Oceanispirochaeta sp. M1: one gene and its partner. The protein of the gene in region 1 binds, or shares a complex with, the protein of each later gene. Links are inferred from orthologs where the notes say so. Each region holds a gene or a part of one and is shown in the gene's direction. Other genes may lie near its edges.

The links. The genes of interacting proteins can lie anywhere in the genome.
Region 2: the proteins of tsaD (region 1) and tsaE are in contact, whole or in part, in a crystal structure (PDB 6N9A), measured with the Thermotoga maritima proteins. The link is inferred for Oceanispirochaeta sp. M1 from one-to-one orthologs. Residues at the interface, in WP_004082750.1 of Thermotoga maritima: Cys10, Asp11, Arg49, His50, Leu82, Gly84, Gly135, Gly136, Glu154, Thr155, Leu156, Asp157, Asp158, Ser159, Glu162, Asp165, Lys166, Arg169, Leu170, Tyr175, Lys213, Thr214, Leu217, Tyr218, Gln221, Arg222, Asn324; in WP_004082108.1 of Thermotoga maritima: Leu37, Gly38, Lys46, Lys57, Val59, Lys60, Ser61, Thr63, Phe64, Thr65, Leu66, Met67, Val69, Pro71, Tyr82, Arg83, Leu84, Asp86, Asp88, Phe89, Asp93, Ile128, Asp130, Glu131, Arg134.

The regions. Positions count from the first base shown.
Region 1 is NZ_QQPQ01000039.1:490-8,515, forward strand. Bases 124-2,897 are described here. They hold tsaD (tRNA (adenosine(37)-N6)-threonylcarbamoyltransferase complex transferase subunit TsaD), read left to right. Parts: upstream 124-890; coding sequence 891-1,904; downstream 1,905-2,897. Other genes in these bases: DV872_RS20795 (RNA polymerase sigma factor RpoD/SigA), read left to right, coding at 124-845; DV872_RS20805 (adenine phosphoribosyltransferase), read left to right, coding at 2,029-2,574. Also shown: more of DV872_RS20795, read left to right, coding at 6-123; carA (glutamine-hydrolyzing carbamoyl-phosphate synthase small subunit), read left to right, coding at 2,972-4,147; carB (carbamoyl-phosphate synthase large subunit), read left to right, coding at 4,147-7,362; cimA (citramalate synthase), read right to left, coding at 7,523-8,026.
Region 2 is NZ_QQPQ01000003.1:201,952-207,734, reverse strand. What follows is about bases 92-3,062. They hold tsaE (tRNA (adenosine(37)-N6)-threonylcarbamoyltransferase complex ATPase subunit type 1 TsaE), read left to right. Parts: upstream 92-1,351; coding sequence 1,352-1,774; downstream 1,775-3,062. Other genes in these bases: DV872_RS26905 (HD domain-containing phosphohydrolase), read left to right, coding at 2,436-3,062; tsaB (tRNA (adenosine(37)-N6)-threonylcarbamoyltransferase complex dimerization subunit type 1 TsaB), read left to right, coding at 1,771-2,439; DV872_RS03120 (hypothetical protein), read left to right, coding at 1,092-1,355; DV872_RS03125 (PilZ domain-containing protein), read left to right, coding at 92-1,022. In the rest of the region: more of DV872_RS03125, read left to right, coding at 1-91; more of DV872_RS26905, read left to right, coding at 3,063-3,614; carbon storage regulator CsrA, read right to left, coding at 3,618-3,854; DV872_RS03095 (flagellar assembly protein FliW), read right to left, coding at 3,848-4,303; DV872_RS03090 (flagellar hook-associated protein 3), read right to left, coding at 4,306-5,553; flagellar hook-associated protein FlgK, read right to left, coding at 5,557-5,783. UniProt on the Escherichia coli protein: Required for the formation of a threonylcarbamoyl group on adenosine at position 37 (t(6)A37) in tRNAs that read codons beginning with adenine.

The DNA.
Region 1 (8,026 bases):
ATGCCATGAAATACAAGACAGATACATCATATGATTCCAGTTTAAAATTTTACCTGGATGAGATTTCCCGTTACCAACTGCTCACTTTTGAAGAAGAAGTGGAACTTGCAGAAAAGATAGCTGACGGCGATGAAGCGGCACGTCAGAGAATGATAAATTCCAATCTTAGACTCGTTGTAAAAATGGCCAGAGGCTACCAGATTTCTGGTGTAAGTCTTATGGATCTGATACAGGAAGGGAATCTGGGGCTTATTAAAGCAGCTGAGCGTTATGACTTCAGAAAGAATGTCAGATTCTGTACATATGCCGCGTGGTGGATAAAACAGGCCATAACACGTTATTTAACAGATAGAAGCAGATCCATAAGACTGCCCTATAGGAAAGAAGAGGCACTACGGCATATTCAGGATTTCATGCACCATTTTAGTATTGAGCATAAGAGATCTCCTTCATTACATGAAATATCCGATGGAACCAAGGTTAAATATAACGATGTTGTATCCATTATGGAATTTTCAGCTAATCCGATTTCACTGTATGCAGAAACAAATATTGAAAACGGAACTCTTATGGATATCCTGGTGGATGATAATTACAATCCCGATGGTGAGCTTTTCAAAAAGTGTGCCGAACAGGATACAAGAAATTCCCTTTACAAACTTAAAGATAATGAACGGAATATTATCCGCTACCGTTACAACTTTGTAGATGGTAAGAAACATACACTGAAAACAATCGGTGAGCAGATGGGTATATCTCCCGAGACTGTCCGTCAGATTGAGATCAGGGCTCTTAAAAAGTTGAAAGAAGAAGCCCCGGAGCTGAAAGAGTATATGTTTGCATAGCCTTCTGCCTTGACCAAGTAGTGAATCCGTCCTAGATTCTCTTTTATGTATGTATTAGGAATCGAATCATCATGTGACGAATGCGCCGCTTCTGTAGTGAAAGACGGCAATGTTGTGCTCAGTAATATAATAGCCACCCAGATTGAGGATCACAAACCCTGGCAGGGTGTGGTCCCCGAGATCGCATCCCGTATTCATACCAGATGGATCTGGTCTGTTGTCGAAGAGGCTCTGACTATAGCCGGGATTGAAAAGAAGGATCTTGACGGCATTGCCGTAACAAACAGACCCGGTCTGGTTGGTTCACTTCTTGTAGGTCTCTCCTTTGCCAAGGGGCTGGCCTGGTCTCTGGATATTCCTTTTATCGGAGTTGATCACATAAGAGCCCATCTTTATGCTCCTCATCTTGAAAATGACATTACTTATCCATATCTGGGACTTCTCGTTTCAGGTGGTCATACGGTTATTGCCATTGTCAGAGGTTTTGATCAGATTGAAGTTCTGGGAACAACCATAGACGATGCCTGCGGTGAGGCCTTTGATAAAATTGCCAAACATTATGAGCTGGGATATCCCGGAGGAGTCGCCATCGATCGTCTGGCGGTTAAGGGTGATCCCAAAGCATTCCGTTTCCCCAGTCCCAATCTCCATAAGGGAGATCATGAATATGATGTTTCCTATTCCGGTCTGAAGACTGCTGTTATCAATCAGCTTGATCAGTTTCTTAATCCCGGATACGAGAAATCAAAAGAGAACATTGCTGCCTCCTTCCAGAAGCGGGCTGTTGATATCCTGGTGAAGAAAGTCCAAAAAGCAGTAAAGAGTACAGGAATAAGAACTGTTGTTGCCGGCGGTGGTGTTACCGCAAATTCCTATATGAGATCCTCTCTTGAGGCGATGTGGGACGTAAAGTGCTATTATCCCTCCCTTGAGCTTTGTACCGATAATGCGGCTATGATTGCGGGAATCGGGTATCAGTATCTTAAGGAGGGCAAAGGATCAGATTTTTCCGAGAACGCCCGTGCCAGGGTCCCATCCTTTAAAAGAGGTTACCCCTAAGATTTTCCTCTTGATGATCTGTCCTGTTTCAGGGTATTTTACTAAGTCGGTATTTTAACTTCTTTACATATTGTTATATGCCTGAAATTGAGATAAACCGAAAAATAAGTACGGGAGCTAATCCATGTCCAAAGACTTTAATCTTGATGATTCCATAAGAAAAATTAATGATTTTCCTCATAAAGGAATTCGGTATTTTGATATCACAAGCATTCTGACTAATCCGGAAGCATTTTCATGGTGTATTGATCAGATGGTTGAGTACTATAAAGATAAGAATATAGATGCTGTAGCCGCTGTTGAGTCCAGAGGTTTTATTTTCTCTGCACCCTTTGCCAAGGCTATGCATATTCCCCTGATTCTAGTAAGAAAAGCCGGTAAACTTCCCGGTGTAACTCTGAAAAAATCTTATCAGCTTGAATACGGTAAGGCTGAAGTTGAGATTCATCAGAGTGATGTTCCCCAGGGGAAAAATGTCCTTCTCGTTGATGATCTGCTTGCTACTGGTGGAACCATGGGTGCTGCTGTTGAGCTGCTGACTATGGGCGGTGCCGATGTTAAACATATTTTTGGAATTATCGGTCTTCCCTTTCTGAAATATGCAGATAAGCTTCCCGGTATCGAGATTAAAACTCTTATTGAATATAATAGTGAAAAGGTCGGTGATTAAGCAGACTTAATTTTTTAAACAATTTGCGGGTATCGCTTGACATAAAAAGTCAATTTTAATATCATGCCCGCAGATCAAACAACGAACTTGTCTGGTTGCTTCAAGGGAGCACAGGATGTTGGGGATTGTTTGTGAAATATATCCTGGTAGTGTAATTGGTAACACTGCAGTTTCTGGTACTGCCTTTGGGGGTTCGAGTCCTCCCCGGGATGTTTAAACAGAAGTCCCTTGCTTTAAGAATATCAGCAAGATGATATTCAACTATTGTATTTGAGTTTTTAAAAATTCATAGGGATTGAAAGCCGGCTGGTAAAGCCGGCTTTTTTGTAAATATACGTTTTTGCTAATGTATATTTATCGAAAAATGTTGTATAAATATTTAACTGAGGGGTGGTTTATGCAGAAAAGAGCTTATCTGGTTCTGGAAAACGGTTTTGTCTTTCCCGGCAGCTGTTTCGGAGCCGAGCTTCCGTCGGTGAGTGATCTCACTGATGGGATGGAGCTTCCGTACGGAGAGCTTGTTTTTAACACTGGAATGTCAGGGTATCATGAGATCCTGACTGATCCTTCCTATACGGGACAGATTGTCACAATGACATATCCTCATATAGGAAACTACGGATGTGATGATCTCTGGTCTGAAAACGGACCCGAAGATGAAAGCCGAAAAGATGTAAAAGTCTCAGCCTTGGTTGTCCGTGATCTTTATGATGGACCGGTCCCCGAAGGCCGTATAAAACTACCTGAATATCTGGATAGAAACGGTATCTGCGGTATCAGCGGAGTCGATACAAGAAGACTCACTCTGATGCTAAGAGATGAGGGAAGCTGTAATGCAGTACTTGTAAAATCTTCCCGCTCTGAATCCGGACTGAGTGATGATGATCTGAAACTCTGTCAGGACTACCTTAAAAAACTTCCCTCCATGGAAGGACAGAATCTGATTGCAGATGTGGGTACTTCCCGGATGGTTACCATAGACGGTGCAGGATCACACATTGCACTTTTAGACTGTGGAATTAAAGCCAATATCATCAGAGAGCTGGAACAGAGGGGCTGCAGGATAAGTCTGATTCCCTCGGATGCTTCAATAGAAGATATAAGAAAACTGAATCCTCAGGGGGTCTTTCTTTCAAACGGTCCCGGAGACCCGGGAGTACTGAAGAAACAGGTTGATCTGGCTCGGAATCTTCTGGGTGAATACCCCCTGGTGGGTATCTGTCTTGGACATCAGATTCTTGGACAGTCCATCGGAGCAGAAACCTTCAAGATGAAGTTCGGACATCACGGCTGCAACCACCCTGTTCGGGATGAAGAGAGCGGACGAGTATTCGTGACTTCCCAGAACCATGGTTTTGCGGTGAATGAAGAATCTCTTCCTGAGGGAGTGACTGTTCGTTTCAGAAATGCCAATGACGGATCTATTGAAGGGCTGGAGTGGAAGGATAAAAATCTGCTCTGTGTGCAGTTTCATCCCGAAGCCGCCCCGGGTCCTGTAGATTCATCCTGGATTTTTGATGCCTTTCTTGATGTTGTGAAAAAGAATGATATGACTGAGGTGAAGGAGAAATAATGCCTGCCAGAAAAGATTTACATAAAATACTTATTATCGGATCAGGTCCGATTATTATCGGTCAGGCCTGTGAGTTTGATTATTCCGGAAGCCAGGCGGTTAAAGCCCTTAAAGAAGAAGGGTATGAAGTCATTCTTGTTAACCCCAATCCCGCAACCGTTATGACGACTCCCGGTATTGCCGACAGGATTTACGTTGAGCCCCTCACTGTTAAATATGTAACAGAAATCATCCGTAAGGAACGCCCTGATGCAGTTCTCTCCACCATGGGAGGACAGACTGCTCTGAACCTGACTCTGGATCTGGCAGAAGAGGGTGTTCTGGAAGAATATGGAGTGGAAGTTATCGGTGCAAAAACCGACTCTATCTTCAAAGCTGAAGACAGGGGTGAGTTTAAGAAGGTTGTTGAAAGCCTTGGACTGGAATCTCCCAGATCCATTACAACAAAGACTGTTGCCGGAGCCCTTAAGCTCGAAAAAGAAGTGGGACTTCCCCTGGTAATTCGCCCCAGTTTCACACTGGGTGGAATGGGGGGAAGCATTGCCTATGATCATGACGAACTTAAGTCTCTTGTAGAGAGGGCACTCCTTGAGAGTCCTGTGAGTGAGGCCCTTATTGAAGAGTCCCTTATCGGCTGGAAAGAGTTTGAAATGGAAGTTATGAGAGATAAGGCTGATAACGCCATTATCGTCTGTTCCATAGAAAATATAGACCCCATGGGAGTCCATACAGGTGACAGTATCACCATAGCTCCCATACAGACCCTGGATGACAGGGCATTTCAGAAAATGAGAACTGCATCCATCGATATTTTGCGGGCCATCGGTGTGGACTGCGGCGGTTCAAATGTACAGTTTGCCGTTAAGCCCGATACAGGCCGGATGATTGTTATTGAAATGAATCCCCGTGTCTCACGTTCTTCGGCACTTGCGAGTAAGGCCACTGGATTTCCTATCGCTCGCTGTTCCGCCAAACTGGCAGTCGGTTATACCCTGGATGAGGTAACAAACGAAATTACCGGTAAAACAGCATCCTGTTTTGAACCTGCACTGGATTACTGTGCTGTAAAGGTTCCCCGTTTTGAGACCGAAAAGTTCCCCACCGGCTATTCCGCCCTGGGTACACAGATGAAATCAGTAGGTGAGGCACTGGCTCTTGGGAGAACAGCTCTCGAGGCCTTGAATAAAGCACTGAGAGCCGCTGAAACAGGGCATGACGGATTGACTGAAATGCGGGTGTCCGATGAGGAGCTCGAAAGAATCCTTACGACAGCACATCCTCGAAGACTCATGGGTGCCTATACCTGGATAAAATGGAATCCCAAGGGATCTCTTGAAGAACTCTCTGAAAAGACAGGGTTCAATATCTGGTTTCTCTATCAGCTGCAGCAGCAGGTAAAACTCGAAAACAGAATTGCAGCAGCTTCCAAACTGGATGAATCTCTTATGATGGAAGCCAAGAAATGCGGTCTCTCTGACAGCAGAATCGGCGAACTGACATCAGAATCTACTGCAGCCGTTGAAAAACTGAGACTGTCCATGGGGATAGAGCCCAGTTATCACTTTGTAGATACCTGTGCAGGGGAGATCAACGCAAAAACTCCTTATTTCTACTCCACCTGGGGTGAGATTGATGAAGGTACACCAACAGGAGATGAGGGAGTCATAATCCTTGCATCCGGACCCAACAGAATCGGCCAGGGTCTTGAGTTTGACACATGCTGTACTCTTGCATCCATGAGTCTCAGGGAAGAGGGAGTCAAGACAATCATGATCAACTCCAATCCTGAAACTGTCTCTACGGACTTTAATATATCAGACCGTCTCTATATGGAGCCTCTGACTGCAGAATCTGTAAAGCAGATTATGAAGAAAGAACAGGTTAACAAGATTGTTGTTCAGCTTGGCGGTCAGACTCCACTTAATATGGTGGAGGAGCTTGAAGAGGCTGGAGCCATCGTCGTAGGTACGGCAGTGGATAATATCAACAAGGCGGAGGACAGAAAACTGTTCTCAGAAGCCATGGGCAAGTTGGAACTGAATCAACCCAGGAACAAGAGTGCCTATAACAGAGAAGAAGTGGCACAGTTTTCAAGGGAGATCGGATTTCCCGTACTTCTGAGACCCTCGTTTGTTCTGGGTGGCAGAAGCATGTTTATCGCCTACTCGGAAGATGAACTGGATATTTTCCTCTCCAAAGGGATTCCAATCTCCGATGACAGACCCGTACTGGTGGACCAGTTCCTGGAAGATGCCTTTGAATATGATCTTGATGCCGTATCTGATGGTGAAAATGTATATGTCGGTGGTATTATGCAGCATATCGAGGCAGCGGGGATTCACTCCGGTGACTCTGCCTGTGTGTTCCCTCCCTATAAATCGACTCCCGAGATACTCAACGAGATGGCCGATGCGGCAGTGTCCATTGCCCGTGAGTTTCAGGTCAAGGGATTTCTGAATATACAGTTTGCTGTAAAGGATGATGTTCTCTATATCCTTGAAGTCAACCCCAGAGCCTCCAGAACGGTTCCCTTTCTTTCCAAGACATCAGGTGTCAATCTGATTCAGGCTGCAGTTAAGCTGTGGAATGGAACAGATCTTATGAAACAGGGGCTTGTGGATAAGAAAAGCGGTGTAGGACAGGGATACTGTCAGACAGGATGGGCTATAAAAGAAGCAGTCTTCTCATTTGACCGCTTTTCCGGACTTGATCCGGTTCTCGGACCGGAGATGAAGTCTACCGGAGAGGCCATCGGTATAGGAGAGAGCTATGGAGAGGCCTTTGCCAAGGTACAGGCTGCCGTAGGCTGCTATCTTCCTATCAAGGGGAGAGTTTTTGTAACAGTTACGGATAAGGATAAGCAGATCATACTCCCCATTGTTAAAGATCTTGTAGAGATGGGATTTGAGATTGCCGCCACCAGGGGGACCGCAGACTTCCTCTATAAAAACGGTATCTTCTCTGAGGTCATACTCAAGCTGCACCAGGGGCATCCCTCTGTAGTGGATCATATGAGCAGCGGTCGTATCGACATGCTGATCAATACACCTCTGGGACGTTCTTCTCAGATTGAGGATGAAGAGATCAGGACCGAGGCAGTTAAACGGAAGATTCCCTATACAACCACCACGAGTGCCGCTAAGGCAGCGGTTATCGGGATCAAATATCTGAGAGGGGAAACTGTTACCTGTAATCCTCTTCCCGGCAGCTGGTAGGAAAACAATAAGGCTGAAGGAGGTATGAATATCTTGTTCAGCTCAGGGTTTTTCAGCAGATATTGATTAAGTCTTATAAATAAAGAGGGGGCTGCCTTCCGGAATCCGGAGGGCAGCCCCATTGTTTTTGTCAAAACTATATTCTAATCGGAATAAATAATTATTCTTCAAGAACCACATTGTTGTAGTAGAAGTTGATCGCATCGATCAGAGCTTCCCATGAAGCCTCAATGATGTTTTCCGAAACACCTACTGAGTCCCATGTTGATTTATTGTCGGTGAAAGTAATAAATACTCTGACCTTTGCGGCTGTCGCCTCTTCGGGGTTGAGAACACGAACCCTGTAGTCCGAGAGGTGAATATTCTTCAAGAAGGGGAAACTGGGGATCAGGGCATCACGAACCGAGGCGTTCAGTGTATCAACGGGACCTTCACCGACTGCCGCTCCCATATGTTCAATGCCACCGGCATTAAGAAACATACGTCCCACTGTCTTGCTCTTGCTGTCCATGGTCTTGTAGGACTCAAGATGATAGTTCTTAAGCTCAAACAGGGGAGTGAATTTGTCCAGAGCCTTTCTCATGATCACGTCAAATGAGGCTTCCGCCGCTTCGTATTCATATCCTTCCATCTCTTTCTTCTTCAGAGTGTCAGTCAGAGAAGC
Region 2 (5,783 bases), on another replicon or contig:
AGAATTGGATTTTTTTGGGAGTTATGCTGGCGAGTTTTCTATTTCTGATTGTTGCCAATAAAGTCAGCAATCGGGATAGTGAAAAAAACAAGCGCTACAGCAAACGGGCTTTCAGACGTGAGGGTCAACGGATCGGGCTTACTAAAAAACAGGTAGCTCTGCTGGAAAGCTTCATAAAAGTCTACCATGTAACCAAACCCTTTGCCCTTTTAAGTAATACAAGAACTCTGAATAATACACTCGGCCAGGCATTGCGTGACATAAGCCATATGGAAGCCCCTCCTGCAGTCATTGAAGAGAGAAAGCTGAATATCTACCGCATCAAACAGCGGATAGAGCGGGTTTTTGCGGAAACTAACCAGATTTCAGACACAAGAAAACTGAAACTCAGCCAGGATGTCACTTTTAAAATGGATAATGGAAACCGTTATGCTTCTGTTGTCACCGCTAATCTCAAAGAATTCTACTGTGCCCGTGTTCCTGTCGGTAAAAAAGGCAGCCAGATAAAATGGCCCAAAGGAACCAAACTTACCATAATGATATGGGGAGCAGATGGTGAGGAATATACATTTACATCCAAGGTTCTCGGATACAATTCAGTTAAGGGAATTACAAGTGTATTTCTTCAGCATTCAAACAAGATAAGCCGGGCCTATCAGAGAAAATTCAGAAGAAAAAATATCAAACGTCCCTGCTATTTCTTTCCCATCAAGATACAGATTACCGGTATAGGCAAGAGAGAGAAAAAAGAAGCTGTTGTTATGAAAAACAAGGGTAGGATGGGTACACTTATTGACCTTTCCGCAGGTGGATGTTCACTGCAGACGACCAGCCCTCTCAACAAGGGAGAATTGATAAAACTCAATTTTGAACCTATGAAGGGCAGTCCTGTCATTACATATGGAAAAATTGTAGACTGCCGGTCAAACGGCCGTATCTATACTTCCATGCATGTCATGTTTACAAGGGCATCCAGCAAGAATCTAAATCGAATAAATGAGTATGTATACGATTTCGAATAATGGTTAGAATAAGAATATGATTTGATTTAAAAAATGATTACAATTGACTTACAGGTGGACTGATTAATAATGAAATTTTTGGGAATGGATGAAATCAATAAAAAAGACACACTCATATACTACAGAAATGAGTATACAGGTCTGGCAAGCTTTGCTCTGATCGGAGACCGGCGCAGCTCTGTGAGATTTTCATCTACAGTTGAGATTAAACCCACCGGAGAGCGTGATATTATAGTTGAACTTCTCGATAAGATTGACTACCCTGTCATACCCATAATTAAATCTTTAAAAGATGAAATTATGAATATAGAAAAGGAAGGCTTTCCCGTTTGACCGAATTACTCAGCAGCAGTTTTGAAGAGACCCTTGAACTTGGATTTAAAATAGGTAAAGTACTTAAACCCGGTGATATTGTAGCTCTTAACGGTGACCTTGGGGCCGGGAAGACTTCAATATCCAAAGGTATTGCCAGAGCACTTGGTATAAAGGATGTGATTACAAGCCCTACCTACACTATTGTATCCGAATATGAGGGTACCATTCCCCTGTATCATATGGATATGTATAGAATAGACGGTATAGAAGAGTTTGAACTCCTGGGTGTGGATGAACTTCTTTTCGGTCAGGGGGTCTCCCTGATAGAATGGAGCGAAAGAATTACTGAATATCTGCCGGATGACTGCAAGACTCTGAATATCAGCATTCTGGAAAACGGTCAGAGAAAGATAAGCCTTGAAGGTATAGAATTATGAATTGTGCATTAGCAGTTGATACGGCATCCTCTTTAATGAGTGTCTGTCTTAAAAAAAACAATGCCTACTTTGAGATGACCATCGATAATGGATTAAAACACTCAGAAACACTGATGAATACAATTCTTCTTGTACTGAAAGAGGCTGATGTCAACCGGAAGGATCTGGAGCTACTGGTCTGCTCAGAAGGTCCCGGTTCATTCACAGGTCTGAGAATAGGAATGTCAACGATCAAAGGTCTGGCATTCGGACTCAGTATACCTTACACTGCAGTTGTAACAACGGATTATCTAGCCTATGGCTTTGATTACTTTGACGGAGTGGTTGTTCCTCTGATGGATGCCAGAAAAAAACGTTACTACTGCGGATTCTACTCAGAAGGTAAAAAACTGGAAGGTCCTTTTGATTTGAGTGAAGATGAAATCCTGAAAAAAACATCTGCCTTTGATAAGGTATTATTTACCGGACCTGACTGCCGAATGGTCTCTACGGAATCCCGGAAGGGTCTGTGCTACGATGGAAATAATAAGAGCGGTAAAAGCAGACAGCTTCTGGAACTCGGTTTGAAACGTTATGATGCAGAGGGTTGCCTTTCTAAAGATTACGGCCCCCTTTATCTTCGCAGAAGTGAAGCGGAAATTGCACTGTACGGAGAGAAAACTTGAAGCGTAAAGATAAATCCGAAGGATTCTATGATTACAGAGATCCCCCGATTCTCGGTGATAATGAAGCGGATTTATTATTTCTTGAAACTGCAGAAGAAGTACATGAACTTGATGATCTTGATGAAGAGGACAGCATCTTCTATCCATGGTCACTTTTTACAAATATAGACCCGGAGGAACGGAATACGGCTCTTCTGGAAGACAAAGAATTCCGTTTTCTTATAGATCACATAAAAAACAGTCCTATTCCTACATGTTTTATAGATCTTGATCTGAAAATAGTATGGATAAACCCTGAGTTTCTCAAGGATCTGATCTTTATAAAATCACCCCTGAACAGACATCTTCCCGAACTGTTCCATACCGATACAGAACTGAATTTAAGTGCTGCTCTAAAACAGAGCCTTGAAAATCCGGATAATGCCTATGCATGGATGGGAAGACTTCTACCCTTCAGCAATGATAATACCAGTTCTTTTTTAAGAGCTATGATACAACCCTGTCTCTGCCGTCATGGAGAGAGACCCAGGGCATATATGGTTCAATGGGACATTATCACCAAGGAATACAAAGAACTGCTCCAGAAGACCTTCCTGAGCCTCCTTGAGGCTTCTAAACTTAAAGACAACGACACAGGCGAGCATATTGAAAGGGTTAATGATTATGCCCTTCTTCTGAGCAGACATCTGAAAGGGAGAGAAGGCTATGAAGAGATCAATGATGAGTTTATTGAGGATATCGGTTTCCTTGCCGCCATGCATGATGTCGGAAAGATAGGTACACCCGATGATATTCTGAATAAGAGCGGTCCTCTTGATGACTGGGAGCGGGAGATAATGAATGAGCACACCAAGAATGGTGCCTATATCCTGAGTACCCACCCCAAATCCATGGCCAAAGATATTGCACTGTCTCATCACGAAAAATGGGATGGGAATGGTTATCCCTATGGAATATTCGGTGAGATGATTCCTTTGTGTGCAAGAATTGTATGTATCGCGGATGTCTATGATGCTCTACGTTCCAAGAGAAGCTATAAGAAGTCATTTACCCATGCAAAGTCTGTTTCAATCATGAAAAAAGGCCGGGAAAAACATTTTGACCCGGCCCTTCTGGACTTATTTCTTGAACTTAATAAAGAATTTGCTGCTATCTATAACAGCAGAAACAAATAAGTGCTAATCTTTTTTCTTAAAAATATCATTCAGTGAAATTGAATCTGGAATATTGCTGACCGCAGCGGCAGCTTTGTTTTCTTCCTGTATGGCTATATATACTTCCTGTCTGAACACTTTGACATCATTAGGTGCGGCAATTCCAATTTTAACCTGATCGCCCTTGATATCCACAACAGATATTGTGATGTTATCTCCGATTATGATGCTTTCATCTTTTTTTCTTGATAATATCAGCATATGCTGTTCCTCTGAGAAGCAATTTCCTCTGCAATATTATGCCTTGTCTCCCAACGGGGATCTGTTGAAATACACTGACGTCCCACTCTTGCATGACGGTTTACAATGACCGGGCCCTGCAAGTTGGCTGTCATATTCTGATTATCATCCAGAAATGTAACAATGCTGAAAACCAGGGCATTCTCTTCACTGCTGTCTTTCAGAGAGAGCGCCTCCAATTCAGACTTCATCACTGCCGGAGTATAATCCGGCCTGAAAATGGAAGGTTTAATCAATACAAAGGCTACCTGATCCACATCAATTGACTGAAGCCAGTAAAATGGCTGCTGAGTTGCATCGAGAAGTGCAAAATCATGTAATGTCTCGAAACCGAACAGACCATTAGGAAATGTAATGATCTGCCTTTCATCTATTTCTACTTCGCCGTAGGCTTTTGTTATTATCTGCATTTTTACCTCAAAAAGTCCATAAGATTAGATTGCAGGATCTTGGAAGCGGACTGATAGGCCGCCTTCTGTGTGTATTCAAGCATCTTGAGATTAGTTATTGCTTCTGTCATGTCTATATCAGTCAGCTTGGAATTTACTGCAATCACATTCATTTTTTCACTGTCCAGTCTGGCAAAACTGTGATCAAGACGCTCATTCCGGGATCCCAGATCGGCCATATTGTTCAGCAGGTTGCCAAGTGACTTGTCCAGTCCGCCCAGAATCCGGCCGCCGACTGCCTCCTGGTCTCCTGTGAGAAGACTGTCTCTGAGGCCTATGACCATATCAAAGAGTGAACCACCGCCGACCATGACATCTTTATGAAGATTCTCGGGAGGTCTACTTCCGCTTTCAGCCAGAAGTCCAATATCCTTGAGCACTTTTGAGTCGGGATCTTCATCAATCCAGATCTGATGGGGAACTGTTGATTCTATTGTGAAACTGTTGGTAACAGGATCAAGTGAAGCCTTAACTGCCAGATCACTGTCATTGATCTTTGAAATGATCCCGTGAATATTATCACCGGTCTTTAAGGCAATCTCTTTGCCGTCAATGCTGATGGTGCTGTCTTCCTTGACCACATAATCCAGTGTATCCCGCTGTGCGAAAATCTGCTGATTCTCAGCCCAGTAGACCTTATTTCCTGCAAAGTTCAGGTCAATTCTTGTTCCTTCACCTATTTCAGTCTGATTGGCTGTGATATTTCCTGCATAACGTACTTCAGAAATTACAGCACCCTCGATTCCCTCTACTCTACTCTTCATGGCTACAAAGGGATCATTTTTCGTGTCGTTGGCACCAAAGAGGGTTCTGCCGTCGGCAGTACGGGTATTTGCCATGGAAACCAGCTCTTTGAGGAGCTCATTTGTCTCGATGGCCATATATCCCAGTTCTTCTTTTGAATAGGTACCGTTGCTTCCCTGTACAGCAAGTTCTCTGAGCCGCTGAACAACCTGTACCGACTGGTTCATGGAAGTTTCCGCCAGAGAGTACTCACCCTGGGCTGTACCAATATTATCAGAATACCTAGTAAGATGAGTAATATGAGAACTCAGCCTGGTTGAGTGGGCTGCAGCAATGGGATCATCCCGGAGATTATTCAATCTTCTGCTGCTGCCGATGCCAGTCTGCATTTCATTCATTTTAAAATCTTTAAGCCTCATCTGATACTGGAGATCAGTGTTCGGCATGTTAGTGCTTACTCGTCTCATCTATTACACTCCCATTCTATTGATAATGGTATCCAGCATATCATTGATATTTGATACAAAACGGGCTGCTGCGTTGTAGCCATGCTGAAACTTGATCATTTCTGCAAACTCCTCATCCATATTCACACCGGAAATGGATGACTGAAAATCCTTAAGATCCTTCATAACAAGCTGCTGTGATTCGTTGGCCTGCTGAGCAGCTTCACCCTTCAGTCCGATTGAAGCCACAA